Regions from separate parts of the Thalassobacillus hwangdonensis genome, predicted to be linked through region 2. Evidence: riboswitches for the same ligand, from Rfam matches in the RefSeq annotation. Region 2 holds a riboswitch; each other region holds the start of a gene.
What was found. A riboswitch is a leader RNA that binds a small molecule or an ion and turns the genes downstream of it on or off. The one in region 2 is predicted to bind cyclic di-GMP.
Positions count from the first base shown of each region.

Region 1: linked by a shared signal. The riboswitch ahead of ACFQ2J_RS17230 (HD-GYP domain-containing protein) and the one ahead of ACFQ2J_RS12100 (DUF192 domain-containing protein) in region 2 are both predicted to bind cyclic di-GMP.
Region 3: linked by a shared signal. The riboswitch ahead of ACFQ2J_RS13595 (hypothetical protein) and the one ahead of ACFQ2J_RS12100 (DUF192 domain-containing protein) in region 2 are both predicted to bind cyclic di-GMP.
Region 4: linked by a shared signal. The riboswitch ahead of ACFQ2J_RS13940 (anti-repressor SinI family protein) and the one ahead of ACFQ2J_RS12100 (DUF192 domain-containing protein) in region 2 are both predicted to bind cyclic di-GMP.

Region 1 is NZ_JBHTKL010000006.1:317,408-323,090, forward strand. It holds gene ACFQ2J_RS17220 (sodium/glutamate symporter) at 1-16, opposite strand, end outside; gene ACFQ2J_RS17225 (pirin family protein) at 437-1,303, opposite strand; gene ACFQ2J_RS17230 (HD-GYP domain-containing protein) at 1,425-2,036, opposite strand; cyclic di-GMP riboswitch class II at 2,049-2,132, opposite strand; gene ACFQ2J_RS17235 (GGDEF domain-containing protein) at 2,338-3,417, shown strand; gene plsY (glycerol-3-phosphate 1-O-acyltransferase PlsY) at 3,690-4,268, shown strand; gene ACFQ2J_RS17245 (Imm10 family immunity protein) at 4,369-4,779, shown strand; gene ytxJ (bacillithiol system redox-active protein YtxJ) at 5,028-5,372, opposite strand.
Region 2 is NZ_JBHTKL010000005.1:514,693-520,375, reverse strand. It holds gene ACFQ2J_RS12125 (TadE/TadG family type IV pilus assembly protein) at 1-592, opposite strand, end outside; gene ACFQ2J_RS12120 (TadE/TadG family type IV pilus assembly protein) at 604-987, opposite strand; gene ACFQ2J_RS12115 (A24 family peptidase) at 984-1,505, opposite strand; gene ACFQ2J_RS12110 (Flp family type IVb pilin) at 1,605-1,784, opposite strand; gene ACFQ2J_RS12105 (Flp family type IVb pilin) at 1,790-1,987, opposite strand; gene ACFQ2J_RS12100 (DUF192 domain-containing protein) at 2,000-2,338, opposite strand; cyclic di-GMP riboswitch class I at 2,503-2,589, opposite strand; gene ACFQ2J_RS12095 (helicase C-terminal domain-containing protein) at 2,927-5,197, opposite strand; gene ACFQ2J_RS12090 (SGNH/GDSL hydrolase family protein) at 5,395-5,683, shown strand, end outside.
Region 3 is NZ_JBHTKL010000005.1:828,355-834,037, forward strand. It holds gene ACFQ2J_RS13580 (GntR family transcriptional regulator) at 1-307, shown strand, start outside; gene panD (aspartate 1-decarboxylase) at 422-814, shown strand; gene ACFQ2J_RS13590 (threonine synthase) at 973-2,184, shown strand; cyclic di-GMP riboswitch class I at 2,535-2,619, shown strand; gene ACFQ2J_RS13595 (hypothetical protein) at 2,687-3,187, shown strand; gene ACFQ2J_RS13600 (DUF5667 domain-containing protein) at 3,200-4,231, shown strand; gene ACFQ2J_RS13605 (ATP-grasp domain-containing protein) at 4,399-5,274, shown strand; gene ACFQ2J_RS13610 (hypothetical protein) at 5,309-5,683, opposite strand, start outside.
Region 4 is NZ_JBHTKL010000005.1:909,981-915,663, reverse strand. It holds gene ACFQ2J_RS13955 (anti-repressor SinI family protein) at 6-146, opposite strand; gene ACFQ2J_RS13950 (helix-turn-helix domain-containing protein) at 150-374, opposite strand; gene ACFQ2J_RS13945 (IDEAL domain-containing protein) at 642-1,091, opposite strand; gene ACFQ2J_RS13940 (anti-repressor SinI family protein) at 1,271-1,429, opposite strand; cyclic di-GMP riboswitch class I at 1,458-1,567, opposite strand; gene ACFQ2J_RS13935 (phospho-sugar mutase) at 1,751-3,478, opposite strand; gene ACFQ2J_RS13930 (hypothetical protein) at 3,817-4,236, shown strand; gene ACFQ2J_RS13925 (C39 family peptidase) at 4,370-5,590, shown strand; gene ACFQ2J_RS13920 (sigma-70 family RNA polymerase sigma factor) at 5,625-5,683, opposite strand, start outside.

The sequences.
Region 1 (5,683 bases), on a different contig from region 2:
TCTGGGCAGGCGTCATTTTACCTCTCCTTTACATTAAATATCTTAGAGAGAGTTATACCCTGTGGACGCTATTTGCCAAACATAGGAAAAAGATTTCATAAAAGTCAAATTTTTTGTGCATTTTCAATCACAGGAATTGAATGCCTATTAAGGGGTGTGGGAGATTGAAAAACTTTAAGAAAGAGTATCCAATTCTAAAACAGGATGAATACCATCGGAAAATGAAAAAGAAAAACAAAGGGCTTGTCATTGATACTATTACCGGTTTTATTAATTTTTTATTGAAGATAATCTTTAGATAATCCTAGCTCCACATAAATGTGCGTTGGAAGAAACAAATTATTGCTCAAAAAAAGAGGAGCTCAGAAATCGAAGCTCCTCCTTTTTAATACACACATATTAACAACTAATCTCGACAGATGGCACTTTAGTTATTTTATACTGCCGGCGGTCCAAACTTTCCGTTGCGGAAATCTTCGTATGCCTGCTTAATTTCTTCCATTGAATTCATGACAAATGGACCATGCGCGACCACTTGCTCACGTATCGGCTTGCCGGAATAAACGAGCACTCTCGTTCGGCGCTTTTTGGAAGTGACCTTCAGTTCGCTTGTTGCGTCGTTAGGAGCCTCTTCGTTAAAGCTCAGAGTTGCTACACCATGTTTGTTCAAATTCACCGGATCTTCCCCGATATCTGCTGAACCGGCAAGGACATATGCGAACGCATTGTGATTCTCTGGCAGGTCGAGGGTGAACGAAGCACCTTCTTCCATCGTCAGTTCCGTCAACGTGATCGGTACGATAGAATCCATCGGGCCTTTCACACCTGCCACGTTTCCTGAGAAAACTTTTGCCTGGCCGCCATCAAATCGTACGACCGGCGCGTCTTCACCATAAAGGTTCTGATATCTCGTTCCGGTGAATTTCTTTTCCTTCGGCAGATTCAGCCATAGCTGAAGGGTATGCGCGATATCATCTTCGACACCGTCCTCCGCGTGCCTTGCTCCGCCACCGGCATTCATGTACTGAACGTCACCTGGCTCAAGGATATCTCTTCCCCCACCATTGTCGATGTGCTCCAGCCTTCCATCGACGACATAGGTGATCGTCTGGAAGCCGCGGTGTGGATGATCGGTGAATGTTCCCTTCTTGAACCAGTCTTCCGCCATCAGGATGAACGGATCGAACATCTCGAACTGGCCAGCAGGCAGGACCCACCCTTTCTGGATCGAAGGGAATCCTACCTCATCGTATTTCACATACCACTGTTTATCTACATTACGTTTGAACTCTGCCACACTTATCCTTCCCTTCCTACTTTCTTGATTCTATTCTAGGAACAGTAGGAAATAATGTCCAAATATGTGCCCGAAATAAAATTAGAGGCTCCCATACACATTGTGCTGGGAGCCTCATTCTTTAAATTTATAAAGGAAGAGATTTTTTCATACTCTTCTCACGGATGAATTCTTCAAAGAGATCGACATAATCTGCATCATAGTGGGTATCCCCATGCTTCCTCAAGTCTTCAAGCGCCTCTCCTGGTGTGAAAACTTTCCCATAGGATCTTGCACTTATCATGGCATCATAACTATCGATGATCCGCAAGATTCTCACACAGGAATCCAGCCTTGCACCCTGCAATCCATAAAGATAGCCGGAACCATCGAGGTTTTCGTGATGATACAAGACCACATCTGGTTCTAATTTAATGTCCGTATGGTCACTCAAAATTTCAGTACCATATCGCGGATGCCCTTTTAAAATATGCCACTCCATATTAGTAAGTGGACTTCGCTTCTGTAAGATGCGCTTCGGGACCTGCAGCTTTCCGATATCGTGAAGCAGCACAGAAAGCACCCGTGAAGGCACCAGCATTTTCGACAATGACCAATAATCACAGAACCTTACATAATAATCGGTTACCTGTAACGAATGTTGATATGTAATGGCGTCATGTTTCCGGAGCTGTTCTAGTAAATCCTTTGCAGAAGGAGAATACACATTTAAGTAATAATCCAAAGGGGAAAAACTCATCTTTCATACCTCCATTTAGGAGCCGGTTGCACTAGTGACTCCCGATAACTCAAGTGCCCACATGAAGAGTTATCGTTCATTGCCTTCTCTTCGTTGATGTGTGAAGCAGTTATAGCCTTGCTTTGTACCTATTATAATCACTTTTCGGCTTTAATACTAGTTCATACTGGTGAGGAAAAAGGAATTTTATGATTATTTCACAAAGATTTTACATTCTCTTTTCGACATATTTCTTAAAAATGCTATACTTTTAGATAACTATATTTGTAACGATTACCAGTAATGGAAATAGGTGATTTATTTGATTAAGGATCTCGCAGCAAACGCTGCTGTTCTCATATCCTGCTTTTATTTGATGAGTAAAATCTTCCCCAAACCTTTGAATTCCAAGAACTCCTTGAAGACCTCGATAGGTTACGGCTTCTTCTTTGGACTACTCGGCTTACTATTGATGTACTTTTCCATCCAGGCGACTGATACTGTCAGGGTTGACTTGAGACATCTGGCTATCCTCTTCATAGGTTTTTATGGTGGCATTCCTGCCACGATTGTAACGACGGTAATCATTGCAGGAAGCCGTTTCTTCTTCGGTTTTACTGAAGCAGCTTACGTTGCTGTAGCACTCTCCCTGCTGTTGGGAGGCTGTGTAATTTTGCTAGCTAAATATGCACAAATCGACAGCATAAAAGTCAAAATGTTTTTCGGGAATATCATAGGCATGTTATTTGTAACGATCGCATTATATATCACAATCAGTGATGAAGCGTTACGCCAGGAAATCTTACTTTTCTATTGGCCGTTTGGAATCATTGCAGGGCTCTTAGCAGTGAAAGTATTCATTGATATGCAGGAAGCCAACCGCTTATTCCACTTCTATAAAGAATCGGCCGAAGTGGACTTCTTGACTGGACTGAACAACGTACGGCAATTTGACTACTATTTGAATATCTTTACAACCAGGTTTAAAGAAAAGCATGAGAGTTTATCCATTCTGGTAATTGATATCGATCATTTCAAGAAAGTGAATGATACTTACGGCCATGATGCAGGGGATGAAGTGCTGAAACAGCTTGGAGCGATCTTAAACGAGACCTCTCGGGACATGGATATTGTCTCGAGAAACGGCGGTGAGGAATTCTCAATATTGCTTCCTAATTGCAGGCTTACCCAGGCGACTGCTGTTGGAGAACGGATAAGAAAGCGGGTAGAAAACAACACGTTTGTCTTACCGGACAATCAGCCGCTCCATATAACTGTTTCCATCGGGGCTTCGAGCCTGACGAAGCAGGACGTAGTAATCAAAGACTTCCTGAAACGTGCCGACGTCGCTTTATACGAAGCAAAAGAAAGCGGCCGCAACAAACTATGCATCGCCCAATAATAGAGGAGCCGGGATTCACTTTCCCAGCTCCTCTATTGCTTTAACGCATTGAGGGACAGTCCCCCGCTCTGCTAAAGCTTCACCGCGATGAGGGACTGTCACTCATCGCGGTGAAGTGCTAAGGCGTGAAATTTTCTGTGCCTGAGCTAACGGGTTCAGTTTTGGAAGAGAAACGAGCTGAGCAGTTATTACAAGAAGGGTTGCAGGAAAAAATAAATAACAAAGAGAAATACTTATAATAGCAAACTAATAATTGAGGAGACAATACTACTTTGAACATTTTAACTCTAATTTCAAGTTATATAATAGGTTCAATCTCATTTGCTTTAATAGTCGGTAAAGTGTTTTATAAGAAGGATATTCGCAATTATGGTAGTGGAAATCTTGGTGCAACGAATGCTTATAGAGTTTTAGGCATAAAAGCAGGAGTAATTGTTGCAATTGCAGATATATTAAAAGGTACACTTGCTTGTTTACTTCCGATAATACTTAGTTCTACGGTTAACCCTATTGTATGTGGTTTATTAGCCATATTAGGACACATCTTTTCTGTATTTGCTAGTTTTAAAGGCGGAAAAGCTGTAGCTACAGCGACTGGAGTTTTCTTGTTTTTGACCCCTTTAGGCGTTTTTGTTGGTTTCGTTGTATTTGTATTAACTTTGATCTTTACTAAGTATGTATCACTTAGTTCAATGTTGGCTTGTATATCATTATTCATTTACAGTCTAATATTTGAAGATGTAGTTATCATGGCACTTTCTCTATTAATAAGCGTTTCAATAATTATTCTTCATCGACAAAACATAAAGAGAATTCTAAATGGAACAGAGAATAAAATAGTCGAAGGATAATGAGTGTTACTTGTTAAGCGAAAGGGTACTTTTCTTCAATCAGAAGATCGGTCTCTTCTTTTTAAAGTAACGGAGCATGCTAGTTCTAGAAGGATTTAATATGAGAGGGACATGGGGAATGCAAAAACTGTTAAAAGCGAACTTTTTAAATACTGATGTTGATGAGCATACAAATGTCCTTATTATAGGCTTTGCTGATGATGAGTTTAATGCCAACGAATATGTACTTTTACAAAAGTCATTAGTAACTGATGATAAGAGACTAGAATCGAATGAGGTCAATATTACCTATAATGATGAAATCCGTTCAACCTTTGGTGGAATTTTAAATGTAGTTTTATACAAAGATTGTGTAGAAATAGAACTAGATAATAATGCCTCAAGACAACTTCAAACGGAAAAAACAATACAAATATCTTTCGCTGAAAAAGACGATAACTTGTTGAAGTTAAAAACACACTTAATGACAATGTTTCAAGATCATGAAGGAGTATTTAAAAGCGAAGTGTAGTTTTTTTCCTACGCTAACGAGTGCTTTAGTTTAATAAGTGAAAAAATAATATTTCCATAAATAAAACGCTTAGAAAAAATCTGAGCGTTTTATTTTGCTATTCACACTTTTATTTAGAATCGAACTTTTCCCAATACTGAACTTGTTAGGCTGAGTAAAAGGTATCCTTCAATAATCCATATGTTCGTTTTGTGGATGAGGAATATTTGATATTCCCTTTAGTAATCCTCATCTTCAACAATCACCTTCTAACAACCTACCTGAACGGCTTTTCTTATACGCTTTTCTGTTATCTTCCAATGGGATGTATTCCATATAATTCGTTGTTTATCTATGAGGAAAATTTGAGGTGATTTATGAGGAATATTCGTATCCTTTGCGATTTCATCAGATATTCTTCTGTTTTCAATAACCTTCACCATACAGCAATCTATTTCATATTCATCTTCCTTTTTGAACGCTTTCAAATGCTTGAAAGCTCTAGCACTGATCATACAGGAGGTACTATGCTTAAAGACTAATACCGGTGAATCCGTGGAGCGTTTCCATAGGTCCTGCCAACCTTCAAATGAGGTCAGTTCATTAATACCCATCGCCATCCCCCTAGAAATTAATTAATCCCTATTGCCCTTACCGATTACTCCTAATGTCTAACATGGAACCAAAAACTAAACCTAAAACGATACCGAGCGGGAGGCTGATCGCTAGTTGGTCAACAGCTATTCCTACGCTAGTGCCAATTGCTACACCAAGGACAATTCCTATTCCTCGGAACCTTGTCTTTTTCATTTTCCATCTCCTATCTCATGATCAAAAGCACCTTACTATTACATACGGGTTCATTCTTCATACGTTTCATAAACTTCTATAAAAATAAGCGATAGCCACTATGCAGCTATCGCCT
Region 2 (5,683 bases):
GTGTATCTAAAACATCGCCAACTTCAATCTGATCTTCATATCCATGTCTCAAGTTGTATTCGTAAGTTTTAGCGCCGGGTCCTCCTAAAGCGAGGACACCGAAGTTGCCTGTATCCACTTCGGTTTCATCAACCTTCAACTGATATTCTTTGTAGTATTCCAGTTCGATGGAGTCATCGATCCCGAGCGGTGCCGCTCCCATCGCTCTGCCCATCACCCCAAGTTCGGCTGCAGCATGCGCACGAACGACCACATACTCCCTGCCAAACAGCTTGGAGAAAGCCAATGGAACCGTTTTTTCTACTTCCACTTCAATTTTCTCGTTTGGAGAAACGGTAATTCCTGAGACTTCAATCGATTTCTCATGCTTGTCCACGACTTCATTTACTATTTGTTCTGCTTCCTCTACGTCAAATGTAAGCTCCTGCGCTCCTGAGAGCACAGCGGCATTCGCCGTTTTCTGCAAGTGGCTCTTATTCATGAAGATCATTCCACCATCAATAACGAGCCCAACAGCGACTAGTAGCACCATCAATGCCAGCGCTGTCAAAATCAATGCATCACCAGACTGTTTTTTTAAAAACGCCCTCATCACATCACTCCTCATTCGACCCTGATCGTTGAACTAGTCTCAATCCATAAGGGGTCTGTGAAAAAATGATCAATGATCGGGGTCACCATCTCAAATGGGTACTTCAATGTCACTTCCACATATTCTCCTGATTTTCTGACGCTGTCACCAGGGGAAATGTCGACGACTAATGCGTCCTTATCTTCAAATGTAATATAGTCCCTCGCAAAGACACCGATTTCCTGATCATCTCCACCCAATCCTCCTACACGGACGGCTTCCTGAGAAGCCATATGAAGATGAGTGTAAGAATAGAGCATGCGCCCGAAATCGATGATTCCCACTAAAAGCAGCAATAGTACCGGAAGGATTAGTGCCAGTTCAACAAGGGATTGTCCCTTTTCATCTTTTATCATAGAAAAATCTCTCCATCGAGACCAAAGCTGATCAACGTGCCAATCGCAATAGCAACCCCATAAGGGTAGGTAGCTTTATAGTCGTCTTTATTAATTCCAAGAGAGAGTTTCGCTCCATTTTTCCAGCCCCAAAGCCAGTAAATGATCCCCCTCAAACGTGACGTCACCCCTCTTCGGAAAAGTAAAATACATAATGCCAGAACGCCGCCTACCAATGCCATATATAAGGCTGATACCAATACGAAACCGACGCCTTTAATCGCCCCTATGACAGCGAGGAGCTTCACATCTCCAGCCCCCATCCCTCCCATCAAGTAAGGAATGAGCAGCAAGCCTAATCCTGTAAGTAACCCGAGGATACTGTTGCTAAATCCGGGAAGTCCTGACTGCACAAGATGTAGCGTCAATGCAAGCAGGAATGTTGGAAAGAGAACTTTATTATAGATTTTCCGGCTTCGGATATCCGTGATCACGCATACAATCAGAAGAAGGATCAAGATCATATCCAGGAGATCCATCCCTATCACCTCTCTAAAATGAAACGATTTAGTAAAAGAAGAGCCTCACGCATTCGGACACGTAAGGCTGACGTACGAAAATAATATAAGTGCTGTTTACTAAGGATGTAAGACGTTGTTCCCTTCGGAGACGACACCGATTGCCTCCTTGAACATTGTTACGATATTTTCTCGAAGGACAATGATTGTCACGAATGCACTAAAGGCAATAAATGAAATAACCAACCCGTACTCGGACATCCCTTGGCCACCCTCATCCAACAAGAGTTTTCTGATCATTTCAATCAACTACCTGCAGAAGAATCTCCGCTTTCTGTTCCGACGATTGCATCTTTAGCATTTGTGAACAACGATACGATTTCATCACGTAGAACTGCCAGTGTACCAACAACCGCAACTGCGATAATCCCTAGTACAAGCCCGTATTCTGTCATTCCCTGACCTTCTTCTTCGACTACTAGATTTTTCATTTTTTCTACCATTCCAATTCCTCCTCAATTATTTACGAAATCAAGGGAATGCCCCTGTTTCGTCATCGTTTTTTTTACAGTACCGACTGGAAGCTCCACTACGGAAGCTGCATCAGCATAGACCTTTCCAAGCTTACCTGGTTCCATCGACTCATCAATTGCAATGACTACATTCAATTCATTCACATACACAACATCGATCGGGTAATTCATGAAGAAAGTATGAATGGATCTGCAGGGCTTAATATGCAATCCGGCTCCTGAGTTAAGTTGGCCTGTAAACATCAAGCCTCTCAGTCGCTGAAAGAACCGATATGCCTGACGAGTTTCACCAGCAAGTAGTTGTTCGTTACTCAGGTTCACTACCTTCAACCTTTCACCTCCATTTCAAAAAAAAATAACCCTGCCTTACCGAAGGCGAGGTTATGTTACCAGCCATACACAAACCGCGAACGAAAGAAGCCATACAAAATACAAAATGCTTCCTTCTTCCTTTGTTATGTATAAACCAGTATGCCCCTGGATCCTTCGATAGCTGGCTGGCTTAGTGCATATGCACGTTAGCCCCTATAGCTTTGCGTCACTGACTTTCATCAGTTTTGCCTTTATCGAGATACAGTTTATAAGTCTTCCGACTGATCTCTTGCGTTCATCATATAAACGATCTAGCAAAAAAGGAATCGGACAATAGACACACATATCTCCAATTGCACACTGGTAGCTTTATATAATTCAGAATATTTAGATAATTATTTTATACTATACCGACATCGCAACCATTTTATTAACCATTCTTTTTTATCTATTTATTTAACATATATTTCAATTTAAAATTGGTTTTTCAGGATATTAGGCATGATAGTAAAGAATCACTTAAATTTTAAAAAAAACCGAAAAAAGTTGAAATTGGTCTAATTTCGTTTCCTATTTCCCGGGAAATGTTGTCGCAAATCAGCGAATGACCGTGTAATGCTTCCACTCTTCAGGTAGCAGGTAATTATATTTGTTAGTTAGAAAACGATCATCCACCAGGAGAATCTTCCCTTTATCCTCCTCAGAGCGGATCAAACGCCCTCCTGCCTGAAGTACTTTGTTCATCCCTGGATACACATAAGCATAATCATACCCGTTCTTCCCTTTTTCGTTAAAATATTCTTTAATCAGTTCCTTTTCAAATGACCTTGGAGCAAGTCCGATTCCCACGACTGCAACTCCATTCAATCGTTCACCCCGAAGATCGACACCTTCCGAAAACACGCCACCAAGGACTGCGAATCCTACCAATGGTTTGTTCAGGTCCGGCTGAAATGCAGCCAGAAAACTGTCTCGTTCATTTTCCGACATGCCGAAATCCTGAATGATTGTGTCCGCCTCAACCCCGAGACGCAACCATTCCCGATAGACTTGTTCCATATAGTGATAGGAAGGGAAAAAGAATAAGTGATTCCCACTCGTTTCACTTACCATATCGTACAACGCCATCGCCAGAAGCATGCTCGTCCTTTCTCTATCTTTATACCTCGTCGATAAAGGAAAGATGTTGATCTGCATTTGTTCCTTTGCATAAGGGGATGGAAGCTTCAGAATATAGTCCTCTTTCGCTCCTCCAAGCATATCCTTGTAATAACCAAAAGGAGACAAGGTAGCCGAGAAGAAAATGGAGGATGCAAATCCTGAGCTGATTTTCCCTACTAACAATGAAGGATCGAGACAGTAGAGATGGATGGAACCGTTCTCGTTCCCTTTCTGTCCAAAGATGACATAATGATCGTCAACAAGCTGAAGAATCTTCATGAAGTTTTGGACATTGAAATAGCAGCTCAACAATTCTTCAGCATCTTCCTCCATCTCTCGCAGCACACTATCCGCTTCCGTAATGAAGCGGTCCAAGCTTTCCTCCAAGGGACCAGGAACTTCATCGTGGACAAACCCTTCAGCATCATGGTTGGCATTTAGATTTCTAAATTCACTTTCGATCGCGTCCACCACTTGATTCAATGATTCATCCATACCGTCCATTTGTTTTAAACGAACGAACTCATCCTTTGTCAGTACGGCAGAATACATCTCACGTGACCGCTCCACCAGATTATGCGCTTCATCTACAAGAATAGCAGTGTGCTTCTTGTCCTCCGACATCAATCGTTTTAAAGCTACTCTAGGATCGAAGATGTAATTATAATCACAAATGATCACATCCACTGCATAAGCAAGATCAATGGAAAATTCGAACGGACAAATCCGATGCTTACGAGCGTAAGATTCCACGACGTTTCGAGTCATTTGTGTTTCGTTCATGAGGATGTCTACAATCGCCCCATTGATCCGGTCATAGTATCCATCTGCAAATTCGCAGTAATCCGGCTGACAGATTGTTTCTTCTTTAAAGCAAATTTTATCTTTTGCCGTCAAAGTGACCGATCGCAGCCGCAGACCTTGTGCTGCCAGACGTTCGAGCGCTTCTTCTCCAGTCATTCTAGTGACTGTCTTAGCAGTTAGATAGAAAAGCCTTTCTACGCCTTCTCCCTCCATTGCCTTAATTGCCGGAAAAAGGGTGGAAATCGTTTTCCCTATTCCTGTCGGTGCCTGAGCAAATAACTTCCGTTTTTCAGTAACTGTTTTATAAACAGAACCAGCCAGTTTTCGCTGCCCTTTCCTATATCCCGAAAAAGGGAAAGAAAGATCGGGGATCGTTGCTTCCTTCTGCTGCTTGATGTGGGCTAGTATTCGTCCATATGATGCGTAGGTCTCCACCGCATGACCCATGAAATCTTCCAACTCATCGTAACTGAAGGTGTGGAGGAACCGCTTTTTCTCTCGTGTTTTTTTCTGAACGTATGTAAGCTGCACATCTATTTCTGGGAGTCCATGATCATCCGCATATAAGAAGGCATAGCCTTTGGCCTGTGCCCAATAGACAGGATAGCTTTCTTCCGTCAGCTCTTCCAGCGCAAGTGATGTCGACTTGATTTCATCTATGATAATCCGTTCCTTATCTTTCAGCAATCCATCACATCGTCCATGAACGAGTAAAGAAAACCCATCCTTTTCGAACTGCTTTTTTAAAAACAGTTCTTTCTCGTCGCCTTCTTTATATTCCCGCTGGACCTGCTGGTGAATTTCCGTACCTTCTGTCAAAGCAGTACTTGAACGGAACCGATTGTCGATGCTTCCTGTACGGAATACGTATTCGACCAGCGATCGGACAGATATTTTCATCATTCTTTCCACCTCCCTTTGTCTCAAGACTTTTTATTCAAAAAAACCGTCAATGTCGGACTAGCTACTTACGAATCCCTATAAAAAGTATTTGTAACCACTCATTAAGGGTATAGTACACAAAATAATTTCCATTGAGGTCAACTATGCATATAATTATAATAAGATTAAATTCTGATAAAATACAGGTGTGATTACAAATGCAAAAGCGAACGATTATCGGAATCATTGTGGCCGTTACCATTATAACTGGCCTATTTATTATATTTTTTCTCCAAGGACAATCCTCCTCTCCAAGTGGGTACCCTTCTTTAACTGACCAACAGGAAAACACAGGCGAAAATGAAGGAGATGCTGGAAATCCAGACGAGGAAACGTCTTCTGAAGAAAATAATGTCCGGGACGACCTGAGAGATGCGTTCACGAACGTCATCGAAAATGCCGTCGGGTTATTCGTGAAAGATGACTTGGATATTGTCGCCATCGGTG
Region 3 (5,683 bases), 310 kb from region 2:
TGAATATCACTATTATCCAACAGATATTGGCCGTAAGTTGAGTACGTATGATTTGAATGAAGTGACGCTCTATGACGTAATTGAATTAGAGTTGGGCATCAAGATGTTTGAAGCGGATCAAGTCATTCGGTCTGGGATGGTGCCCGAAGAGGTTGCAAAACTGCTTGATATATCCGATCGCACTTGTATTTTGATAACGGAAAGAAAATTGACCGATGTGAATGAGGAATTTGTAGAACTTGAGCAAGCATTTTATCGGTCGGACATGTATGCTTTTAAAATCAAATCATCCAGGAATCGTTCATGAATGCCGGTATCGTTACCGGCATTTTTTCATTCTATGTGCAACTGGTACGGACGTCCTTACAACATTGCCTATCGACAAGTTGTGTTATACGATATCAAAAAAGGAGGATTTAATATGCAACGCATGATGTGTAAAGGTAAAATTCACCGCGCTACAGTAACAGAAGCTGAACTTGATTATGTAGGTAGTATTACAATTGATTATAAGTTGATGAAAGAAGCAGATATCAAACCTTACGAAATGGTCCAGATTACGAACCTTAAAAATGCAACGAGATGGAAGACGTATGCTATACCTGCACCTGAAGGCTCGAAACGGATCTGCCTGAATGGACCTCCTGCCCACTTGTTTTCTCCTGGGGACATCGTCATCATCCTAAGTCTCGGCATGATGACAGATGAAGAAATCGAAACACTGAAGCCTAGGGTCGTTTTTGTTGATGAAGAAAATGAAATCACTTCCGTAGAAGAGCATGACTTACATTGGCCAGAAGGCGTCAAAGCCTGACACCGTTCTTCCAGCTGATCGCTTGATCAGCTGGGTTTCTTTTAACCTAGAAGCACCCTACTAGAATACGAGAATGAAAGTGTAACAACTCGCATCCAATCAAGAATGGGTGTGACTTAAATTTTCAAAATAGTCGGAAAAACCGAAGGAGGGCAAACATGAGATTTTGGTTTACATGTAATGGCTGTGGAAAAAACAAAACATTTGATTTAATTGAAACCAAATGTGAATGTGGTGGCACTTTGGGAGTAGAATATGACCTCGATATGGTGGCACATACATTTACGAAAGAAAGCCTGAAAGAACGGGTTCCTTCTATGTGGAGATATAAAGAGCTTCTCCCTGTCGAACATATGGAAAATGTCATTTCCTTAGGGGAAGGCTGGACGCCGCTCGTCCGCCTTGAAGAAGCGGAGAAAGAATATCCTGTCAAAAAGTTGTGGGTGAAGCGGGAAGAACAGAACCCGACTGGCAGCTTCAAATCACGCGGATCATCAGCAGCAGTGTCTGTAGCAAATGAGTATGGGGTCAAAAAAGTTGCCGTGAATTCTAATGGGAATGCCGCTTCAGCACTAGCTGCATATGCGGGCTACGCTGGAATGGAAGCATATGCGTTCGTGCCTAAGGATTGCCCAGGCCTGATTGTGGAAGAATGCATGCTGCACGGTGCTCATACGTTTTTGGTGGATGGTTTGATCCAGGATGCTGGAAAGCTGATCCAGGACGGAAAAAAAGAGCAGGGCTGGCACAATGTCGGCACATTGAAGGAACCGGGAAGAGCTGAAGGAAAAAAGACGATGGGATTGGAATTGGCAGAACAATTTGATTGGAACCTGCCAGACGTAATCATCTACCCGACAGGCGGTGGATCCGGTGTCATCGGGATGTGGAATGCGTTTCTGCAGCTGAAAGAGCTTGGGTTCATTGAAGGAGATCTTCCGAAAATCGTCAGCGTGCAGGAAGATGGCTGTCAGCCTATTGTTACTTCGATTGAAACTGAAAGTCCATTCTCTGCACAAACCTATGGAGTCGTGTCCAACCCGACCGGCATGCGAGTACCAAGCCCTCCGGATGGGGAACTGATCACTTCTATCCTACGTGATTCTAATGGGACAGCTGTTGCGGTTACCAAAGAAGAAATCAAAGATGCGCAGTCTTACTTCGGTAAGTATGGAGTTTCTTCATCACCGGAAGGATCCGCGACGATGGCAGGATTCAAACGGTTGGTAGAAGAAGGCTGGCTCTCTGAAGATGACGAAGTCGTACTATTCAATACCTCACACGCTATGAAATACTTACCATATGAAGTGTCGAACGTACCTACAGTAAAGAACTATCAGGATTGGATAGCGACTCAGCACGTATTTTAATGTAAAATGCTAAGCGTAAGCGCTTAGCATTTTTTTGTGAGCCAAGTGTAATCTGCTTTCCAGCGAGTCTTAAAAGGTTGCCGGCGAGTTTTTGAATTTACCGGCCACTTGCTCACCTTTACCGGCAACTTCCGGATTTTTCCGGCGCCATCTGAAATTTACCGGCGACTGACTCTTAATACTTACAATCTCTATACGCTTAGCACTTTTTGATCGCAATTTACGATAGGGTATTAGGTGTGTATATTTTCCTGATTAGTCCAATTATTCGGGTTTATATTCCTGATTTAGGCATAATTAGATAAAGCATCAAAGGTAATTATGGTATTATTAGATTATCAACTTCATATATTCGACAAAGGCAAACCTATTGAAAAGTAGGGACGCAAAGCTACAGGGGCTAAAGGTGTTTATCTATGCTTGCCAGCTGCCAATTACGTGTAAACCTATCCATGTAATTGGATAGGTTTATTTATTTTTTCAATACAAAGGAGGTTAGGATTTGAGATTCCGCAGCTTTATCGTAAGTATTTTGTTGTTATTTACATTAAGTGCATGTAATTCGCCTGAGGAGGTGCAAGGCAAACAAGGGAATTCTTCTAAAGAGAGTAAAGAATCGGTCTTATACGAAAATACTTCTTATCATTTATCTGTTGGGGAAATGGAAGGCTGGTTACTTGAAAAAGAGACAGACGAAGGTAGACTTCATGCGAAATTCACCAACAATCAATCGAAAGCAATTGTAACCGTAACCGAAACAACTAAATCTTTCGAAAACATCAAAGATGAGTTGAAAGATGGAGCGGGTAAAGTAGATGTGGTTCAAGATGATAAGGCTTCTATTTCTTTTATCTCTGGATTGAATGAAAAGATGAGAACAGATATTTATATAAAGAAACATCGAGAATTTACATATGTATTTACGTTCATTTCACCTCTCTCAGCTTATGAGAAGAAAGAGAATGAGATCAAAAAATTCTTGGATGAAGTCCATCTAAAATAAGGGGGATTTATAATGAGAAAAGTGTTAAGTGTAGGCGCTGCTTTCAGTCTGGTATTTTCAATCGGGATGACAGGTGTGTCTGCTGAAGAAGGACAGACCGATATTCAGTCTGAGTTTTATCAAACGATACGTTTTATGGAAGAGTCCACTTTTGAATTAACAAAGGATCAAAAGGAAAAAGTGCACTTATTGAATGAATTTGCCGAAAAGCGAATGAATGAAATAGAGACTGCATTGGAACGTGGGGAAGAAGAGCTTGCCTTACAATTGATTGATGAATTGGAAAATCTCATCGATCAAAAAGAGGAAAGTGTCACTGTACTGAAGGATGGAAGTGATTCGGAAACGATTGAAGATGATTCACTGGATGAAGCACTGGAGTCTTTGACTAAAGGTACAAAACAAATTGATGCCCTTCTTCAAAGAGATGACTTGCCTGAAGAGGCGAAGAAAGGTTTGGAAAAAGCGTTGGCTCAGCATCAAAAAGTACTGCTTGACTCCAAGACCTCAAAAGGCTCGGCTGAGGATGAAGACGAAGAAAAGAACGACGATAGTAATGATGATGAGGAACAAAAAGAAGAAAAGAACAGTAATAGAGATCGTGACCAAAATCGAGTAGATCGTAACGAAGATAAAGATGATGACAGAGATCGCCGCGATGACGATGATGACCAGGACGAAGATGAAGACGAGGACGATGACAGAGATCGCCGCGACGACGATGATGACCAGGACGAAGATGAAGACGAGGACGATGACAGAGATCGCCGCGACGACGATGATGACCAGGACGAAGATGAAGACGAGGACGATGACAGAGATCGCCGCGACGACGATGATGACCAGGGTGAAGATGAAGACGATGATGATGACAGAGATCGCCGCGACGATGATGATGACCAGGATGAAGATGAAGACGAGGACGATGACAGAGATCGCCGCGACGACGATGATGACCAGGATGAAGATGAAGACGAGGACGATGACAGAGATCGCCGTGATGACGATGAAGATGACGAAGATGAAGATGACGATGAACAGTGAGACGACGATTGATGTAAGGATGATTTAATAATTGGCTTTGTAAAAAGCGCTTGTGAGGATATGACTTCTCCCAAGCGCTTTTTAATTTTCAGTGGAGAGAGGTGATATCAATTGACTTCTATTTCTACTATACTGTGAATAGTAGTTAATTCAGGGAGGCATCTTACATGCTAGGCTGGCTGATTGTAAATAGTTTTACTGCTTCATCTAAAAAGTTTCAGGACAATTACGACTTACTTCAGAAAGCTGCAAATCTAAGAAACATTTCTCTGACGATTAAAACAGATATTGATTTGTTTTATGTCTTACATAAAGAAGAGAGTAAGAATACAAAACCTGATTTCGTTATTTCTTGGAACAATGATGTATTTCTGGCAAAGTACTTGGAGAGCTTGGGCGTTCGTGTTTTCAATTCATCGGAAGCAATTGAACATACTGCAAATAAAGCGCTGACCCATATTCGTCTGAATGATTGCGGTTTACCAATGCCGAAAACGATTCTGGCACCGGTCAACTTCAATCAGTCCGAGGGTTTGTATAGGGATTTTATTGAGAGAGTAGTTGATGAGCTAGCATTTCCCATGATTATTAAGGGTTGTTACGGATCTTTCGGAAAGCAAGTGTTTCTTGCTCATTCCGCACAAGAATTAGTGGAGAAGGCTCAGGTGTTCCAGCATAAGCCGTTCATGTTCCAGGAATTCATCGCATCCAGCAACGGCCGCGACGTGCGTATCAATATTGTCGGTAATCAGCCGGCTGCATCAATGCTCAGGACTTCTGGTAACGATGACTTTCGGGCGAATATCACCAATGGTGGCATCATGCGAACCTATCAACCAACGGATGAACAAATACAGTTGGCTATCCGTGCTAGTAAGGAGCTTGGGCTTGACTTCGCCGGGGTTGACCTTCTGTTCGGGAAAGAAAATCAGCCGATCATTTGTGAAATTAACGGGAACTCCCACATTAAAAACATTACGGATTGCACAGGTGCAGACATCGCTGGTGCCATGATTGATCATGTAATTGCCGAGATTCGATAATGAAAAGAGACTGACCAGCTGGCCAGTCTCTTTCTTATTGTAAAGCAGTAAGGGAGGAGCGGATTTCCTGTTGATACGCATTGATTTTGTCAAATTTACCTTCAAAAGAAGTCTCCAATAACGGATCCTTTTCAAGTCCTTCGTAGCTCGGATAAGCATATTTCAGTTGCCCGAGTGAATCCGTGATATCTTGTTTTTCTGCAATCAATAGATTTATCTTTGCAAGACTCGCCAGATGATACTCAAAGTTGAAGGATTCCTGGAGATGAGATGGCGTTTCTCGTTCCAGAATATCAGAAATAAGGATGTTCAGCCGGTTTCTTGCCACCAGGGCGTCATTCATGATACTTTGCCAGTCTTCCCCTTCATATGTAACGGAAGTCTGCTGCAGCAAGTAAGTGGATCGAGC
Region 4 (5,683 bases), 400 kb from region 2:
CGGGATTATTCTTTACTTCCATCATTATTTGTTTGCAGCAATCGTTCAACATCTTGAATCGACAACCCTAACCCTTTCGCTTCCTTCATCAGCATGATCCACTCTTCATCCAGTACTTTCGTTTCCACCGCGTTCACCATCTCCATTCATTAACTGCTTTTTTCGTCCTTTGAGGCAAACTTCCAGGCAACAAGCTGCTCAATCGTAACGTCCAGCGTCTTCGATAGCTTTCTCAGTACAATCAATGATGGATTTTTTTGGACCCCGCGCTCGATATTGCTGATATAGGATTTAGACACCCCCGACCTTCTCGAGAGCTCACTCAGAGATATACCTTTGTCCAATCGCAGTTCTTTCAATCGTCGTCCAATCAATGTACAAACCTCCACTCAGTAAGGTCGTTCTTTAAAAAGAACTGCAAATCAAAAAAATAATTAGTACGTCAGCGTTCTGAACGTTCTTAATAAAGAATTATTAATTTCATTATAAAGAACAATACTATGCTTGAAAACCCCTATATCCTTTCATATTATGCAGGTTATCGTTCATCTTATGCCATTTTCTCATTTTTTCGCCATCCTGCACACTTTTTCACCTTTTCCCACAAAAATGGATGCCTGAATTTAGGCACCCACTAGTCATCAACTTCTTATCGTTTGGTTCAGCTTCTGGGTCAATTGATTGAAAAGCACTTCATCCCCATTATCAATGGCTTTGTCAATCAACCTGCGAAGGTTCCCTTTTTCCAATTCTTCGAACAAGCCAATGGACTCTGAGGGATCTTCTTCTTTTTCTTCGATTCGGTCATGCGTTTTTAAAATCGACTGGATCTGAGTCATGAATTCCGGCAGCACGAGCAGATCCGCAACTGCCACATAAATCACTTTTTTACCTCTTTGGAAAACAAAAATATCATAGACGTTATGAATCCGGTTTTTCTTGCGATCGATGATAATCTCTTTCGATTCTTTCGGAATGAAGTGATACAACTGTCCGTCCACCAATACAGAAAAGTACTGATATGCAAGCACGATGCGCGTGTAGTGGCTGTCTTCTTTCACATAATAGGGCTTGAGCATCTTAACGGTCAACAACTTGTCCACCCCCATAGAATTCTGAATATTCAGTATTCATAATTATAGTATGTGACAGATCGTTGAAAAAGAAAAGCTTTTTTTCTCTGTAAAAATTAACAAAGCCGTATTTGCTCCTTAGGTCCCAGGGCAACGTACGGCTTGCGTCTTATCTTTCTATACAAGATCTCAGTCGTCTAAATGCCGGCAGATTTGCTCTGCAGTGTCGGCTTTCTCTCTGCTCTTTCTTTTAAAAATGCTTCAACTTCTTGTTTCGATAAACCTAAGGCTTTGGCTTCTGACATCAATACTACCCACTCGACATCGATTGCTTCCTTGCGCCAATTCGTTTGCATGAATGATCATCCTCCATCATCCATCACCTTAGGCAGCTCGGCCATCTTCGCTCTTTTTTATGTATGGATCCCGGGAAGAGCAGCATTAGATCCGAAGCTTTGCGTCCTTACCTTTCGATAAGTTTGCCTTTGACTAGCGACTTATTTTTAATTTTCTGATAAATACAGTCTACTATACTATCTGACAAATTACTAGTCCTTTTATAACATTTACATAGGTATAAAGTTGCGTTTTAGCATACTCAAAATGCAGGATTTGTCGATGTATGGTAATAGAATAATTTTGACCAAAAAAGGCCACCATTCAGGCGGCCTTTCGGATTAAACGAGTGCATGCAATTTTTCATTCACATAGGTTTTCAGTTGTTCGAGGCGATCCAGACTTTCGTTGAAGGAATCCGACTTCACCCCATAATAGAATTTAATTTTCGGCTCCGTACCTGATGGACGAAGGCAGAACCAGCAATCCTCTTCCAAGATGAATTTAAGTACGTTCGATTTCGGCAGTGTAATTTCACTCTCTTTACCTTCTGCCACGTGGTGGCGCTTGGAGGATGCATAGTCTTCGACAGCGACGACCTTCAACGATCCTACTTGATCGATTTCCATGCCACGGAAGGCTTCCATAATTGATTGGATTTTTTCAGTACCTTCTTTTCCATCAAGCTTGATGGATTGCAGGTCCTCCACGTAATAGCCATAACGCTGATAAAGTTCGTCCAGCGCTTCCAGCAGCGTCTTCCCTTTCGACTTCCAGAACAAGGCCAGTTCTGCAGCAAGGATAGCAGCCTGGACTGCATCCTTGTCACGAGCGAATTCTTTTACGAGGAAACCGTAGCTTTCTTCATAACCGAATAAAAATTCATATTCTCCGGTGCGTTCGAATTCACGAATTTTTTCTCCGATGAATTTAAAGCCTGTCAAGGTGTCGAGGGTCGCGACATCATAGTAGTCTGCGACTTTGCGGCCGAACTCGGACGTTACGATCGTCTTGATAAGTAGTCCATTATCCGGAAGATCCGAATGCTGGGAAAGGATGTAATCCAGCATCAGCGCGCCGAGCTGGTTTCCGGATAGTACCGTATAATCATCATCTGCATCCGGTACAGCTACACCGAGGCGATCTGCGTCAGGATCCGTGCCGATCAGAATATCCGCGCCTACCTGCTTCCCTTTTTTAATCGCAAGTTCGAATGCCTGATGCTCCTCAGGATTCGGAGATTCCACTGACGGAAATTCAGGGTCAGGCTGTGCCTGTTCTTCGACGGTATGCACGTGTTTCAAGCCCATCTGCTTCAGGCCTTCTTCGACCAGGAACTTCGCTGTACCGTGAAGCGGTGTGAAGACGACTTGCAATTCGTCAGCCATGTCGTGATTCATATGCGGATTGAAGCTTACCGAACGAAGCTCTTTCAAATAAGCATCATCCACTTTCTTATCGATCCATTCCAGCAAGCCTTGTTCTTCCAACTCAACTTGGTCAGCTACATCGACAGTGAGTTCGTTTTCGACCTGATTGACGTAATCGATGACTTCAGCTGCCTGCTCCAATGGCAGTTGTCCGCCATCTTCGTTGTACACTTTGAAGCCGTTATATTCGGGCGGGTTGTGGCTCGCTGTGATGACAATACCACCTGCCGTGTGCAGGTAACGTACCGCAAACGAAAGTTCAGGAGTCGGGCGCAAGGAAGTGAACACATAGGTTTTGATGCCGTGTGCACCAAGGACGCGAGCCGCTTCGACAGCGAATTCCTTTGACATATGACGAGAATCATAGGCAATCGCAATTCCTTTTTCTTTCCACTCCTGCCCACGATTTTCTATGTACTTCGCTAAACCTTCAACTGCACGGCGGATCGTGTAGAGGTTCATTCGGTTCGTTCCAGGGCCAAGCTTACCGCGCATGCCTCCTGTACCGAATTCAAGGTTTTTATAGAAAGCATCCTCCAAAGAGGTTTCATCCTCCTGCAGCTGCTGTAATTGAGTTGTAAGTTCCGCATCCAATGATGCAGCATTTTTCCATCTGAGGTGGTTTGTCTTCCAGTCCATCCTACCCCTACCTTCCTCTATTGTTAATATGTATGATTTTGTAGAAACAACCTCATTATAACAAAATTCGTTCTGCTGATGCGCGCATATGTCTAAATAGTTTTCGACATAATCGGGTGGTATATGATTTTATTATACAAGTTTCAATTTCGATTAACATTTCTTGAATATTGCATACTCTAGTGGTTCATAATAGTGAAAATTACAATTTTTAACTGAAAAAGGATAATTATTTTTCAAAATTATTTGTCGGAATTTTTGATATGACAAATAAAAGTATATCGCTTATGATAAATAAGTATTCTTTTTTTATTATTCTATTGTAAAGGAGCATTTCAATGGCACACGCAAATAAGAAATATGATTACGATCTTAGCCAAGTCAAACAACTATTAGAAGAGTCCGATAAAAACTATCGCCAGATTGCTCAGGAAACGGGCTGCCCATACTCGAACGTCGTCTATCACGGACGGAAAATCAGAGGGAAACGGTACAAAACGAATGATGTAACAGAAACAACACCTTCCGTGGAAAGAGAGCAGGTCGTGAAAGTCAAACCCGCGGAAACCCCGGTACTTCAGCCTGATGAAAAAGTACTTTCTAATAACGCGACTGACGGCTTAGAAACGCCATCATTTGAAATCACCAATGAAAATATCAATATTTCCCAAGCGGAAGAAACAATTAAAAAAATGGTGGAAGCAGTCAAAGTTCTTGGTGTGGAAAATGTATCCATCAAGTTGAGCAGTAAAAACTAAATCATAGTCTTAAACAGCCCCATGCAAATGCTGGGGCTGTTTCTATATTTATATTACAAATGCATGACAAACTCTCCACTTTCATTGTTCGTCAGTTTTCGACTTGTATAATAGTGAACTGTACGAATAAGAAATGGAGGGTTTTATTATCAAATTCAACAAGAATCTACTGATTCTATCGGTGATCACTACTCTGGCAATCTGTCTTTATATTTTTCTACCTTTCCAAAACACAGGGAGTGCTACCGGCAAAGAATCTCAACAATCCCAGACAAATCAATTGCAATTACAAGAGAATCAGGAAGTTGTAGAAACACAGGTGCTTCAAGAAGAAGTTCCAACCGAAACCGAACAACCCATACATACAAGTGTGAATTTAAACGAATTCGAAGAGGTGGAGGAAACAGAGGTTTACATACATGGAGAACCTAAACCTGAGCTTACAATCCACGAATACAAAGAAAATATTTACACACCTCTAGAAGAAGTAGCTGAAGCGATGGGGCATGAGCTGGAACAGGCAGAAGAAGGACACTTCGAACTGCATACCGAAGAGGAGACGGCTTACACAATCGTTTCAGGAAGTTCAGTTGTACATAAGAACGGCATACCGATTATGATCGAGGAAGGGGATTTTGAAGGAAATCATCCCGCTTTCGAAAAGGAAGACAAGCTGTACATACCATTGGATTTCGCCGAATCCGAACTTGATTATGATGTACAAACTCTGGAAAACGGAGATATCAATTTAGGGAAGGCCATCGTGGAAAAGCCTGATTTCCCATTGGACGTGCCTTTGATCAATCAAATGGCCGATCCACAGTTGTACAACGGATGTGAAGTTACGAGTATGGCGATGATCCTTAATTATCACGACGTACACGTTACAAAAACCGAGCTCGCCAATGCGGTACCTCGCGTTCCATTGAACTACTCTAATGGACAAAAAGGTAATCCGAACGATGGGTTCGTCGGAGACATGGAGAACGGTCCTGGACTTTCCATTTACCATGCGCCATTGGCAGAGACGACCCGGAACTATGTAGGCGATCGTGTCATCGACTTTTCAGGAAGCGAACCTGAGAAGCTGTTTGAGTACTTGGATAAGGGATTGCCTGTATGGGTGATCGTCACTTCTCCATTCGCGCCGGTCAATGAATGGGAAACATGGAGCACCCCTCGCGGACAGCTCGATGTAACCTTCCGCCTTCACAGCGTAGTGCTGACCGGATATGACGAGACACACTTCTATATCAATAACCCGTTCGGCCATAAAAACCAACGTGTCGCAATCGATTCGTTCATAGGTGGGTGGCAGCAGTTAGGCAGCCAGGCAATTACAATTACAGAATAAGTATGGCAGGCACCCGTTAATTTGGGTGCCTTTTTTAATGGACGGGCTGATCCAGTTCCATGCGAAGCTTCTTTCTCGCCTGCTTTCCCCAGC